DNA from 3 places in the Mesorhizobium sp. Cs1321R2N1 genome. Region 1 is predicted to be linked to each of the others. Evidence: riboswitches for the same ligand, from Rfam matches in the RefSeq annotation. Region 1 holds a riboswitch; each other region holds the start of a gene.

Region 1 (4,207 bases):
CGTGGCAAAGCGGAAGTCGACGCCCATCGCGACGAGCTTTTCGTGAAGCGCTGCCATTGCAGTGCGCGGCTCGAGATGCGCCTCGCCGGCGAAGAACAGGGCGCGGCGAAAACGGCCGGCGAGGTCGGGCTCCAGCCGCGCGATTTCCTCCTCATCGATCCAGCGATGGCTCGAGGTGCGGCTTGCGAAGCGGTCAAGCTCGCCCGCATCCCGCGGCGTTGCAACAACCAGCGTTCCGGCCCGCGTCACCTGACCTGGCAGCACGGCATCCCACCATTCGGCGGCGCCGCGTCCGAGGTCCAGCACAGGCTGCTCCGCGCTTTCGCGCTCGCACCAGGGCGCCAGCATGCCGCCGGCAAACCACGATGCGCTGCCGCCGAGACCACACCCGATTTCAGCGACGGTGACCTCCGCGCCGCGACTGGTGAGCTCGAAGGCCGCGGTGAGGCCGGCGACGCCGGCCCCCTTGACCAGCACCCTCATGACGGCTCCGGCACCTCGGGCGTGGTGTCACTCACCGGCATATAGAGATCGCCGCCCGCGCGGTATTTTTCCGCCATCGCCGCCATCCCCTCCTTCTGCGCTTCGGCGCGGATGTCGTGGGAGATGCGCATCGAGCAGAATTTCGGCCCGCACATCGAGCAGAAATGCGCCACCTTGTGCGCCTCCTTCGGCAAGGTCTCGTCGTGAAAGGAACGGGCGGTTTCCGGATCGAGCGACAGGTTGAACTGGTCCTCCCAGCGGAACTCGAAACGGGCGCGAGAAAGGGCATCATCCCTGGTTTTCGCCGCCGGGTGGCCTTTCGCCAGGTCGGCCGCGTGCGCGGCAATTTTGTAGGTGATGACGCCGGTTTTGACGTCGTTGCGGTCCGGCAGACCGAGATGTTCCTTCGGCGTCACATAGCAGAGCATGGCGGTGCCGAACCAGCCGATCATGGCGGCGCCGATGCCGCTGGTGATGTGATCGTAGCCGGGCGCAATGTCGGTCGTCAGCGGTCCAAGCGTGTAGAACGGTGCTTCGCCGCAGACTGCGAGCTGCTTGTCCATGTTTTGCTTGATCTTGTGCATGGGGACATGGCCCGGCCCCTCGATCATCACCTGGCAGTCCATGGCCCAGGCGATCTTCGTCAATTCGCCGAGCGTCTCCAGCTCGGCGAATTGCGCCGCGTCGTTGGCGTCGGCGATCGAGCCCGGCCGAAGGCCGTCACCGAGCGAGAAGGAGACGTCGTAGGCTCTGGCGATGTCGCAGATCTCCTCGAAATGCTCATAGAGGAAGCTTTCGCGGTGATGATGCAGGCACCATTTCGCCATGATCGAGCCGCCGCGCGAGACGATGCCGGTAACCCGCTCGACGGTCAGCGGGATGTAATGCAGACGGACGCCGGCATGGATGGTGAAATAGTCGACGCCTTGCTCGGCCTGTTCGATCAGCGTATCGCGATAGACCTCCCAATTCAGGTCCTCGGCAATGCCGCCGACCTTTTCCAGCGCCTGGTAGAGCGGCACCGTGCCGATCGGCACCGGCGAATTGCGTACGATCCATTCGCGGATGTTGTGGATGTTGCGACCGGTCGACAGATCCATGACCGTATCGGCGCCCCAGCGGGTCGCCCAGACCATCTTTTCGACCTCCTCAGTCATTGAGGAGGTGACAGCAGAGTTGCCGATATTGGCATTGATCTTGACCAGGAAATTGCGGCCGATGATCATCGGCTCGCTTTCGGGATGGTTGATGTTGGCGGGAATGATTGCCCGCCCCCGCGCTACCTCGTCACGCACGAATTCCGGCGTGACAAAATCGGGGATCGCCGCACCGAAGGCCTCGCCGTCCCGCTGCAGCTTGCCGCGCAGGCTTTCGCGTCCAAGGTTCTCGCGAATGGCGACGAATTCCATTTCGGGCGTGATGATGCCGGCGCGGGCATAGGCAAGCTGGGTCACCGCCTTGTCTGCGTTGGCCCTGAGCGGCCGATTGCGAATGGGAAATTCCGGCGTCAGGCGCGCGCCAGTCGCAAATCCGTTGTCTTCCGGCGTGATGTCGCGGCCATCGTAGAATTCGACATCGCCACGAGCCGTAATCCATTCGTGCCGAAGCCGGGCGAGGCCTTTCTCTATACTCGTTTCGACCGTTTGATCAGTGTAGGGGCCGGATGGATCATAGACCGTCACAGGCGGTTCGCCGGCGGTCGGGTGGACGGAGATTTCGCGCATCGGCACCCTGATCTGCGGGTGGAGGGTGCCTTGCTTGTGTATCTTGCGTGAGGCGGGCAGGGGTCCCGTCGAAACTGCGGGGGTCAAGGCATTCATTTGAGGCTCCTTTGCTCATTTGCAATGGAGACCCAGTTCTGTGCCGGAAGGATGGAGACACCTTGGTCGACCTGCTCGAGACAGGTCTTCGGGCATGACTCCCGCAAAGCGCTTGCACCGTCCCTACGCCAGTATGAACTGGATCAGGTTCAACGGGTCACTGCGCCGCGAAAGCCAGCAGTATCTCAGCCCCTTGCCGGGACTCCCCTGGTGAATGGGTCAATTGGACCGAGCCGGTGGCCTTTTGTCAAGCGCATTCGGTCCAGGGCGGTAGGTCGAAGCCAGAAGGAAGGGTTGTATAAACAGGACGCGGACCGGCTCGGTCCGCGCTCGATTCTGTAGTCGCGGGGGGCCGGTGAAACGCTCATGGTCTATGACAAACCGACCGAAATGCTACATCTGAAACCATGAAGATATTGACTTTCATAAACTGCTCGTTGATAGTTGTAGCTCGATAATATCTAGGAACTCGTGACTTAATGAAAATATTACTTCGGTATAGCAGTTCAATCGACATCAGTTTGATGACGTAATATTGTTTCATCCATAGTTTAAATCTTAAAAATTGCTAATTTGCTGGTTGATGGAGTAATGGGCTGGTGACATGCCAGCCGACTTCAACATGGCAGTCCCGATTGGCAATTTCCAGACGCCTCGGCCGATAGCGGCAGTGCAGCGAGCTCCTCCCTCTCCTTGTCGCACCGCCCAATCGGCCGAGGCTACCCGTCGCAAGGACGCGTGCCTCGGAAATGCAGAATTGCGTTGGCCGTAGAGCACAGTACCCGTGGGAAGCATACGAATGGCTGTCGTGGATTCTGCCAACAGTTGTGACGTTGAGGAACTAGCGGGACATCCCGGCTCGTCTCAAAGTACTGAGTTGTTGATGCTTGGCGCACTCGGTGTGGTCTATGGCGATATCGGCACCAGCCCGATCTATGCGCTCCGCGAAGCGCTGCATGCCTCGTCGGGCGGCAACGTCGCTGATCGCACAGATATTCTCGGCGTCCTGTCGCTGATCATCTGGTCGCTCACGATCACAGTTACAGTAAAATACATCATGTTCGTGCTGCGCGCCGACAACCGCGGCGAGGGTGGCGTGCTGTCGCTGATGGCGCTGGCGCGCGGCAGCTTTCCGAAGCGCTCGGCGGTGATGCTCGGCATCGGCATCATCGGCGCCTCGCTGTTTTTCGGCGATGCCGTCATTACGCCAGCGATTTCCGTTCTGTCGGCGGTGGAGGGCATGGATGTCGTCACGCCGACGTTCCAGCCTTATGTCGTGCCCCTGACACTGGTCGTTCTCGCCATGCTGTTCGCGGTACAGCGCTTCGGCACGGGCGGCGTCGGTCTGGTGTTCGGGCCGGTGACCGCTGTCTGGTTCCTGGCTATCGGCCTGTCCGGCCTCAACCACATCATCGCCGATCCGGAAATCCTGTGGGCGATCAGCCCGTACTACATCGTCGCCTTCCTGATCCATTCGCCAGGCGTCGCCTCCGTCACCATCGGCGCGGTCTTCCTTGCCGTCACTGGCGGTGAGGCGCTCTATGCCGATCTCGGCCATTTCGGCCGCAAGCCCATGGTGCTGGCCTGGCTGACGATCGTGTTTCCCTGCCTGCTGCTGAACTATGCCGGGCAAGGTGCCTTCATCCTTGCGAACAAAGGTGTGGTCGGCCATCCGTTTTTCGAGATGAACGGGGGCTGGACGCTGATCCCGATGGTGGTGCTGGCCACCGCAGCGACCGTCATCGCCAGCCAGGCGGTGATTTCAGGGGCTTTTTCGCTGACCCGGCAGGCAGTGCAACTCAACATGCTGCCGCGGCTGGAAATCCTGCACACATCGGAAAAGCAGTCCGGCCAGATCTACATGCCGCGCGTCAATCTTCTGCTGGCCCTGATGGTGATGATGC
Region 2 (4,207 bases), on a different contig from region 1:
CGCAACAGAAGGAACCAGCCGGCGCCGATGACGATCGGCGGCACGACCAGCACAAACCAGGCGCCGGTATCGGCGGCATGTTCGAGCAGTGTCCTTGAGCCGGAGCGGCGGTTCAATGCCAGCGCCCTCCGCGCCATTGTGAGAGCCAGCGACAGCATCACCGAAAGGAACGCCGACAGGAACGCGAGCACGGCACTGGTCAGTGTCGCTTGCCGGACAGTGGCCTCACCGGCCAGCCGGCCGAGATCGGCGCCCAATCCGGCCGCCACGGTCGCCGCCATGGGTCCCACGACGAACAGCAGCGCCAGCCCGATGAGCAGGGCATTCAGCACGGCCTCAATCCTGTTGACCGAGAGATAGCGGCGCGGCGCGACCGGCAGGTTGGTGTCGCCGACGACATTGGCACCAAGCCGGGTCAACGCCAGCACCACGACAAAGGTCAGCGCGATCTGCAACAATGTCAGCGCGACAGCCCGCGCGGGATCGAAATCGAAGCGCAATGCCTGATAGATGCCGACCTCCAGCGTCGTCGCGGCCGGTCCGCCGCCGAGCGTCAGCACGATGGTGAAGGATGTGATGCAGAGCATGAAGATAAGTCCGGCGACACCAGGCAAGGCGGCCCGCAGCGTCGGCCATTCGATCAGCCGCAACGCCGGTCGCGCTCCCATGCCGAGCTGGCTCGCCAGCCGCCACTGGTCCGAGGGGATGGTTTGCAGCGCCTCCAGGAACAGGCGGGTGGCCAATGGCAGGTTGAAGAAGACATGGGCAACGAGAATGCCGGAGAGGCCGTAGATGCCCGGCCACCCCTGGCCGCCAACCCAGTTGGACAGACCGGCGAAATAGCCGGCTCGGCCGTAGAGCGCCAGGATGCCGAGCGCCGCGACGATCGCCGGCAGCGCCAGCGGCACGGCGAAGAGCTGCAGGATGAAGGCGCGGCCGCGGAAACGTGGATGCCGCGACAGCGCCCGCGCCACGAACAGGGCAGGCCCGACCGAGAGCAGCGTCGACAGGGCCGCCTGCCAGAGCGTGAAGCGCACGACACGGAAGAGGTAAGGATCGAAGGCGGCCCAGGCGCCGGAAAAATCGTGGGCGCCTTCGGCGAGCAGCCCGGCAAAAGCGCCGCCGATCAGCAGCGCGGTTGCGGCAAGCGCGACAATGCCGGCTGTGATGCGGGGGTCAGAGCGGGTTTGCCCTGAGAACCGACGATCGACTTGGGAAACATTGTGTTCCTTGGCGGTCATCTCACGAGACTAGCCCACAAAGCCTACTTGCTCATCACCGCCAGCCATTCGTCCACCCAGGCCTTGCGGTTGGCCGCGACTTCCTCGGGGCTGAACAGCAAGGTCTTGGTCGGCTTGACCAGTTTGTCGAAGGCAGGGTTGAGCGGCTTGTCGGTCTTGCCGGCCGGGAACATCCAGTTGGTCTCCGGGATGGCGTCCTGGAATTTCGGCCCGGTCATGAAAGCCATGAACTTGGCCGCCAGCGGGTTCTTGGCGCCTGTCGTGGTGATGCCGGCGACCTCGATCTGCAGATACTCGCCCTCTTCAAAGGATGCCGCCTGGTAGCGCTCGGTGTTCTCGGCGACCATGTGGTAGGCCGGCGAGGTGGTGTAGGACAGCACCATCGGCGCCTCGCCCTTGGTGAACAGGCCATAGGCCTCGCTCCAGCCCGGCGTCACGGTCAGCACCTTGGCCTTGAGCTTGGCCCAGGCTTCCGGCGCCTTGTCGCCATAGACCGACTTCACCCACAACAGCAGGCCGAGACCGGGCGTCGACGTGCGCGGATCCTGAATGACGATCTTGTCATTGGCACTGCCCTCGACCAGGTCCTTCAGGCTTTTCGGCGGCGTCTTCAGCTTTTCGGTATCGTAGACGACAGCGAAATAGCCATAGTCGAAGGGGACGAAAGTATCGTCGCTCCAGCCGCCCGGCACATTGACATCGCTCACCGCGCCGTGCGGCGCGAACAGGCCCGACGCCTTGGCATCGGCGGTGAGATTGGTGTCGAGGCCGAGCACGATATCGGCCTTGGTCGAAGCGCCTTCCAGCTTGACGCGGTTGAGCAGCGCCACGCCATCGGCGACCGAGACGAACTCGACATCGCAGCCACATTCGGCCTCGAATTCCTTCTTCACCACCGGGCCTGGACCCCAGTCGGCGGTGAAGCTCTCATAGGTGTAGACGGTGAGCTTGTCCTTGGCCAAAGCCGGCCCGGACAGGGTCACTACCGTGGCCGCGATGAGGGAATATAAAAGCGTGCGCATCGGCGCCTCCTTCGTTTGCGTTGAAAGGAATTGAGGCGTCGGATTGTCCGAAACGTCTAATCCCTCCGCCGGTACAAACCGGATCAGGTTCAGCGGGTTGGCGAGACTGCCTCTCAGCCGGCCCGCGAAAGTCGCGTCCGGCACCCCGTTAGAGCGTTTCGACACATAAGCCCGACCGATGGGACACGCAAGTGGGAGTTTGCCGCCTTCCGTTTCCCGTGCCGGGCTGGTAAGGGCGACGGGATATGAGCACATTCACCATCCTGCTTGGCGGCGATCTCATCCGCACGCCCCGGCTTGACCGCCAGGTCGAAGGCTCGCGCGTCATCGCCGCCGACGCCGGCATCGGCCATGCGCGGATGCTGGGCCTTGTGCCGGAACTGTGGGTCGGTGATTTCGATTCCGTGCCGCCCGATCTGCCCGCCCACCTGGCCGCGGTGCCGCGGCAAACCTTCCCGGCGGAAAAGGACAAGACCGACGGCGAACTGGCGATCGCGGCAGCCCTTGAACGCGGGGCGACGCGCCTTGTGCTGGCGGGCGCCTTCGGCGGCAAGCGCGCCGACCACGCCTTCCTGCACCTGGCGCTTGGTCTGCGGTTGGCCGAAGCCGGAACGGATGTGCTTCTGACCAGCGGTGCCCAGGAGGCTGTCCCCTTGCTGCTCGGCAGGGCCAGCTTCGATTATGCCGACGGCACGCTGTTTTCGATCCTTGGCTTCTCCGAACTCTCCGGCCTGACCGTCACCGGCGCCAAATGGCCGCTCGACAAGGTCGAGGTGGCCTTCGGTTCGTCGTTAACCATTTCCAACGAGGTCAAGGGCCGCCTCGACATCGCGCTTCGCCATGGCCGAGCCCTGCTGCTCGCCCATCCCTATCCATTGCCTGAAAGCTGACATGGCCCCGCCTCTTCTCAATCTCGACGGGATAAAACTGACTTTTGGCGGCACGCCGCTGCTCGACGGCGCCGCCTTGACCGTTTCGGCCGGCGACAAGATCGCGCTGGTCGGCCGCAACGGGTCCGGCAAGTCGACGCTGCTCAAAATCGCCGCCGGCCTGGTCGAGCCGCAGGACGGCGAGGTGTTCCGCCAGCCTTCCGCGACAGTGCGCTATCTGCCGCAAATGCCAGACATGGACGGCTTCGCCAATGTGCGGGCCTATGTCGAAGCCGGGCTCGGGCCGGCCGACGATCCCTACCGCGCCAGCTATCTGATGGAGCATCTCGGCCTGTCGGGCGAGGAACGGCCAGGCGACCTGTCCGGCGGCGAGGCCAGGCGCGCCGCGCTTGTCCGTGTCATGGCGCCAGAGCCCGGCATCCTGCTACTTGATGAGCCGACGAACCATCTCGATTTGTCTGTCATCGAATGGCTGGAAGAGGAGCTCGTCCGGACTTCCTCGGCGCTCATCGTCATTTCGCATGACCGCCGCTTCCTTGAACGCGTGTCGCGCGCCACCGTCTGGCTCGACCGTGGCCAGACCCGCAGGCTGGACAAGGGCTTTGGCCATTTCGAGGAATGGCGCGACCTGGTGCTGGAAGAGGAAGAGCGCGAACAGCACAAGCTCGGCCGCCAGATCGTGCGCGAGGAGCACTGGCTGCGCTATGGCGTGACGGCGCGGCGCAAGCGCAACATGCGCCGATTGGGCGAACTACAGACCATGCGCCAGCGCTTTCGCGGCCATCGCGGCGCCGAAGGATCCGCGACCATGGTGGCAAGCGACGCCGCCGAATCCGGCAAGCTGGTGATCGAAGCCAAGAACATCGAGAAAAGCTTTGGTGATCTCACCGTGGTCAAGGGGTTCTCGACCCGCATCCAGCGCGGCGACCGCGTCGGTCTTGTCGGGCCGAACGGCGCCGGCAAGACGACACTCCTGAAGATGCTGACCGGCGAGTTGGCGCCGGACGCAGGATCGGTGCGGCTCGGCACCAATCTGGAAATCGCCACACTCGAC
Region 3 (4,207 bases), on a different contig from region 1:
ACAACATGTCGCGTTCCTGCACCACAGTGCGCAGCAGCGCCGCGCGCTGGCGCATGCCGCCCGAAAGCTGCGCTGGAAAGTGCCGCTCGAATCCGGCAAGCCCGAACTCGGCAAACAGCGGCGCGACCCGCGTCCGCGCCGCCTTGCGGTTGACGCCTTGCACCTCGAGCCCGAGCGTCGTGTTGTCGAGGATGCGCCGCCACGGCATCAGCGCGTCGCGCTGAGGCATGAAGGCGAAATGCCTGCCGTGATCGTCGAGCGGCGCGCCGTCGAAGAACATCTCACCCTCGCCATGCTCGGCGCCGGTCAAAAGCTGGAACAGCGTCGACTTGCCGGCACCCGAAGGCCCAAGGATCGAGACGAATTCTCCGGCATCCACGCGCAGTGAAATGTCGGCGAGCACTTCGAGCCCGCCAAAGGCCTTGCGCATGTGCCGCAATTCGAGCCGGCTCATGCTTGCGGGCCTTGTCCGGCGGCTTGCCTGCCAGCGGCTCGTTCCCAGGGCATGGCAAGACGCTGGAGCAGCACCGTCAGCCCGAACAGGACGAGGGTGAGCGCGGCGCTGACGCCGACGGCGGCGAGCACCAGGTCGGGACGGAAATTGTTCTTGGCGTTGAGCATGTAGATGCCCAGCCCTTTGGCCGCGCCCGCATATTCGGCGAAGATGGCGCCGACGACGGCGTAGGTGATGGAGATCCTGAGGCCCGCGAAGAAATACGGCAGCGCCGAAGGCAACCGTGCCAGCATGAAGACCCGCCAGCGCCCTGCTCCCATGGCGCGCAGCATCTGGCCAATCTCGACCTCGGTCGCCTCGTAGCCCTGCACGAGCGCTACCAGCATCGGGAAGAAGGTGACCAGCGCCACCAGCATGATCTTGGGCGTCAGCCCGAAACCGAACCAAAGCACCACCAATGGCGCGATGGCGACCAGCGGCAAAGTCTGGCTGACGATAAACACGGGAAACAGCGCGCGCCGCAAAGGCTGGAAGAAGTCGACCAGCATCGACAGCGCGAAGGCGGCGCTGAGCGAACAGGCAAAACCGATCAGCGTGGCGCGGATGGTGGGAATGGCATTGTCGAGCAGCGCGTCACGATTGAGCATCGCCTGTTCGAAGACGCGCGAGGGCGCCGGCAGAACCGTCGGCTTGATGCCGGAATGGTTTGCGTAGAGTTCCCAAGCCACGAGCACCAGACCGATCGTTATCACGGCCGGCGCTGCCTGGGCGAAGAAGCCCGCGAGTTGACGCGAGTTGAATGACGATGAAACCACGAGAAGATAACCTTGACGGCGCGCGCTTCGGCGCGAGCGGTTCAAACGGCAGTGGGACTGTTGGCCGAAACCGTGACGTCGAGGGTTACGTGGCCGGCGCCTGGCCCGAAGCGGCAGAACGCTTCATCGAGCGCCGAGAAGATCGCGCCGGCATCGCCGCGCAGCTTGGTGCAGAAATTCTTGGAGCGATCGTAGACGCCGGACTGCTTCAGGAAATCGATGCAGCCATAGATCTCGTCCATGTGGTCGTCCGTGCCCATCACATAGAGCGAGAACTGCGCCGCCGCTGGCTGCCCAGTGGCGGGCGCGCCGCGCACGGCGGTGATGGCCGCTTGCTTGCGTGGTCCGAGTGGCCCGGCGGGTCCGCCGAACGTGTCGGAGCGGCAGATCGGATCGTCCGGCTCCCCCGGACAGCCACGCGAAATGGTGGCCGACAGCACGCAATGCTTGCCGCTGCCGGACGCAGCCACGAAAAGGTCACGCAGCGCCGGGAACAACACCTCGGGGGACCCGACCAGCAGGGTCGAGATGTCGTCGGTCTCGATCCTGAGCTTGGCGCGATATGGATCGAGCGCGCCGAGCGCACCCAGGATGACGCCGACAAAATCGTCGGCCATTGGATATAGGGAAACCTGTGCACCTGAAAACATCGCCCGCCTCGCTCCGCTGGTATTACCCAGATCAGCTTCTAGGGTCTGTGAGCTTGCCGCCCCCGTCTCAGCCCCGACCGTACGGAGCACCCCTGTGGATGGCGGCGTTAAAGCACCATTCGATCGGTTGGGGAAGCTGTTTTTTCAGCAAGCTGCGCCAAAAGCATTGCGCCAGCGCAGACGCAACCGCGTGCCGCCGGCTCGGAAATTGTCTGGAACCTTCGCAATGCCGAGGGGTTGTCCCACCAGACGCAATCGCAGGAAAAGTGTGAAGCGGTTTCTGGCCGGAATTGCGTCAAAACAAAGAGATAGAGCGGTCAGTTGCTTCCGCGAAGCCCGTGAACCGCTCTGGCGACGAATTCATAGAAATGGAGACAAACCATGCTTATGAAAATCCTCGCGGCCTCGGCCTTCACCATTGCCCTTGCAACATCGGCCATGGCGCAAAGCAATAGCGCAGCCGGCGCGGATCGGCCCGGCGGCAGCGGCAAGTCGGTCACTGTAGACCCAGCTACCCCTGCTTCGCCCAATACAATCGATCCGGGCGCAACCAACAGCACGACCATCGCGCCGGGTGACATGAATTCCAACGCGGACCAGAATTGCCCGAACAATCCGCAGGGCGCGCAGACGGATGCCAATGGCAATGCGACCGCGCCGACCGTTAACGACAGCAACTGCGGGAAATAGTTTTCGCAGCATGGAAATCGCGGACTGAGGTTCCGCGATTTCCATGCGCATCGATTTCAGTGTCCGCCACGACCGGCCGGCGGCGCCCTTCGCGCCGATTCGAACTGTCAACCGCCGGACGGTGGTTAACAGCCGCTATGGTCTTGTGGCAACCAGCGGGAGCTTCTGCCCGCCGCCAAAAAAATCTTATGAAACTGCCTTTTCGCGAACCGGCAGTTTCCAGCCTGGCCTGATAAAATGGCAGGTGTAGCCGTTGGGATATTTCTCCAGATAATCCTGGTGCTCGGGCTCGGCCTCCCAGAACGCACCGACCGCCGCGAGCTCGGTGACAACCTTGCCGGGCCACAGGCCGGAGGCATCGACATCGGCGATGGTGTCCTCCGCCACACGCTTCTGCTCCTCGCTAGTGTAGTAGATTGCCGAGCGATAGCTCATGCCGACATCGTTGCCCTGGCGGTTGCGCGTCGTCGGATCGTGGATCTGGAAGAAGAATTCCAGAAGCTGGCGGAAGCTGATTTTCGCTGGATCGAAGGTGATCTCGATGGCTTCGGCATGCGTGCCATGATTGCGATAGGTGGCGTTCGGCACGTCGCCGCCGCTGTAGCCGACACGGGTGGCGAGGACGCCCGGGAAGCGCCGAATCAGATCCTGCATGCCCCAGAAGCAGCCACCGGCAAGCACTGCACGTTCGCTCGAAGTCGCCATGTAACGTCTCCTCAAAGGCAATCCCAGGAAAGTGTAGCGGCTTTCCCCGGGGAATTGCGCGACAACAAATATGGATATCCCCATAAATGGGCATTGTCGCCCGGTTCGTCCAGTCAGACGAGCGGCCATTCGGTCATACCGGTGGAAGGCGCCCCCTAACGAACCGGCGCATGACACTGCCCGCCTTAGACGCGCGGATGCCGGGTCCGGCTGCTGGCGGCAACCGGCAGATATCGCGTACCAGGCGGAATGGCGGCAAAACTGACCGCTACCGGCGGCGCCTCGCGCGACCAGTTGAAAAGAACCGTCTTGACCGGGATGTTGTCCAACCATGCCCGCAACTGTGGCGGCACGCCATGACCCCGCCAAATCATCAGCATGCCATGGTCGCGCAACCGCTGCCTCGTGATCCAGGGTGCGAACCGCATATCGAGGTCGGTGAAGATCGACGGCTTGTCATAGGCATTGAGGCCCGCCAGCATGGCAAGATTGGTGTCGCCACCGACGATGTCGAGCTGGCCGGGCGCCGCCGCGTGCCAGATTGCCTCGGCCTCGTCCGAGATCGGCTGCGCGGGCCAGCAGACGGCGTCCATGCGCCCGCGCACATTGCAGTCCGTCCAGCGGATTGCCGCATAGGCGCCCGACATGGTGACGATGCAGATGAAGGCGCAGATCGCCAGCTTTCGCATCTCGACGGTGCCGAGCCGGTGACCCAGAAAGGCCAACGCGACGATGCCGACAAGATTGTACATCGGCGCGCCCCAGGCCTCGCCGGTGCCGGTGAACAGCGAGGCCACCATGACCAGCGCCGCGGGCCCAAGCCCCATCCATAGGAGATAGACGAGCGTGCCGCGCTCGACCGGCTCTTGCGGGGCTGGTGAGCGCCGCAAGAG

Evidence for each region. Region 1 has a riboswitch for thiamine pyrophosphate ahead of thiC (phosphomethylpyrimidine synthase ThiC). Riboswitches for the same ligand answer to the same signal wherever they lie in the genome.
Region 2: it holds a riboswitch for thiamine pyrophosphate, as region 1 does, so the genes downstream of both, thiB (thiamine ABC transporter substrate binding subunit) here and thiC (phosphomethylpyrimidine synthase ThiC) in region 1, are expected to answer to the same signal.
Region 3: it holds a riboswitch for thiamine pyrophosphate, as region 1 does, so the genes downstream of both, O7A61_RS19795 (YkoF family thiamine/hydroxymethylpyrimidine-binding protein) here and thiC (phosphomethylpyrimidine synthase ThiC) in region 1, are expected to answer to the same signal.

What each region holds. Positions count from the first base shown of each region.
Region 1 is NZ_JAPYKP010000009.1:27,362-31,568, forward strand. It holds gene thiO (glycine oxidase ThiO) at 1-483, opposite strand, end outside; gene thiC (phosphomethylpyrimidine synthase ThiC) at 480-2,303, opposite strand; TPP riboswitch at 2,406-2,522, opposite strand; gene O7A61_RS04420 (potassium transporter Kup) at 3,187-4,207, shown strand, end outside.
Region 2 is NZ_JAPYKP010000064.1:18,447-22,653, reverse strand. It holds gene thiP (thiamine/thiamine pyrophosphate ABC transporter permease) at 1-1,241, opposite strand, end outside; gene thiB (thiamine ABC transporter substrate binding subunit) at 1,265-2,263, opposite strand; TPP riboswitch at 2,307-2,421, opposite strand; gene O7A61_RS17530 (thiamine diphosphokinase) at 2,509-3,153, shown strand; gene O7A61_RS17525 (ABC-F family ATP-binding cassette domain-containing protein) at 3,155-4,207, shown strand, end outside.
Region 3 is NZ_JAPYKP010000081.1:10,480-14,686, reverse strand. It holds gene O7A61_RS19805 (ABC transporter ATP-binding protein) at 1-454, opposite strand, end outside; gene O7A61_RS19800 (ABC transporter permease) at 451-1,206, opposite strand; gene O7A61_RS19795 (YkoF family thiamine/hydroxymethylpyrimidine-binding protein) at 1,311-1,919, opposite strand; TPP riboswitch at 1,910-2,023, opposite strand; gene O7A61_RS19790 (hypothetical protein) at 2,307-2,609, shown strand; gene msrA (peptide-methionine (S)-S-oxide reductase MsrA) at 2,796-3,314, opposite strand; gene O7A61_RS19780 (glycosyltransferase family 39 protein) at 3,500-4,207, opposite strand, start outside.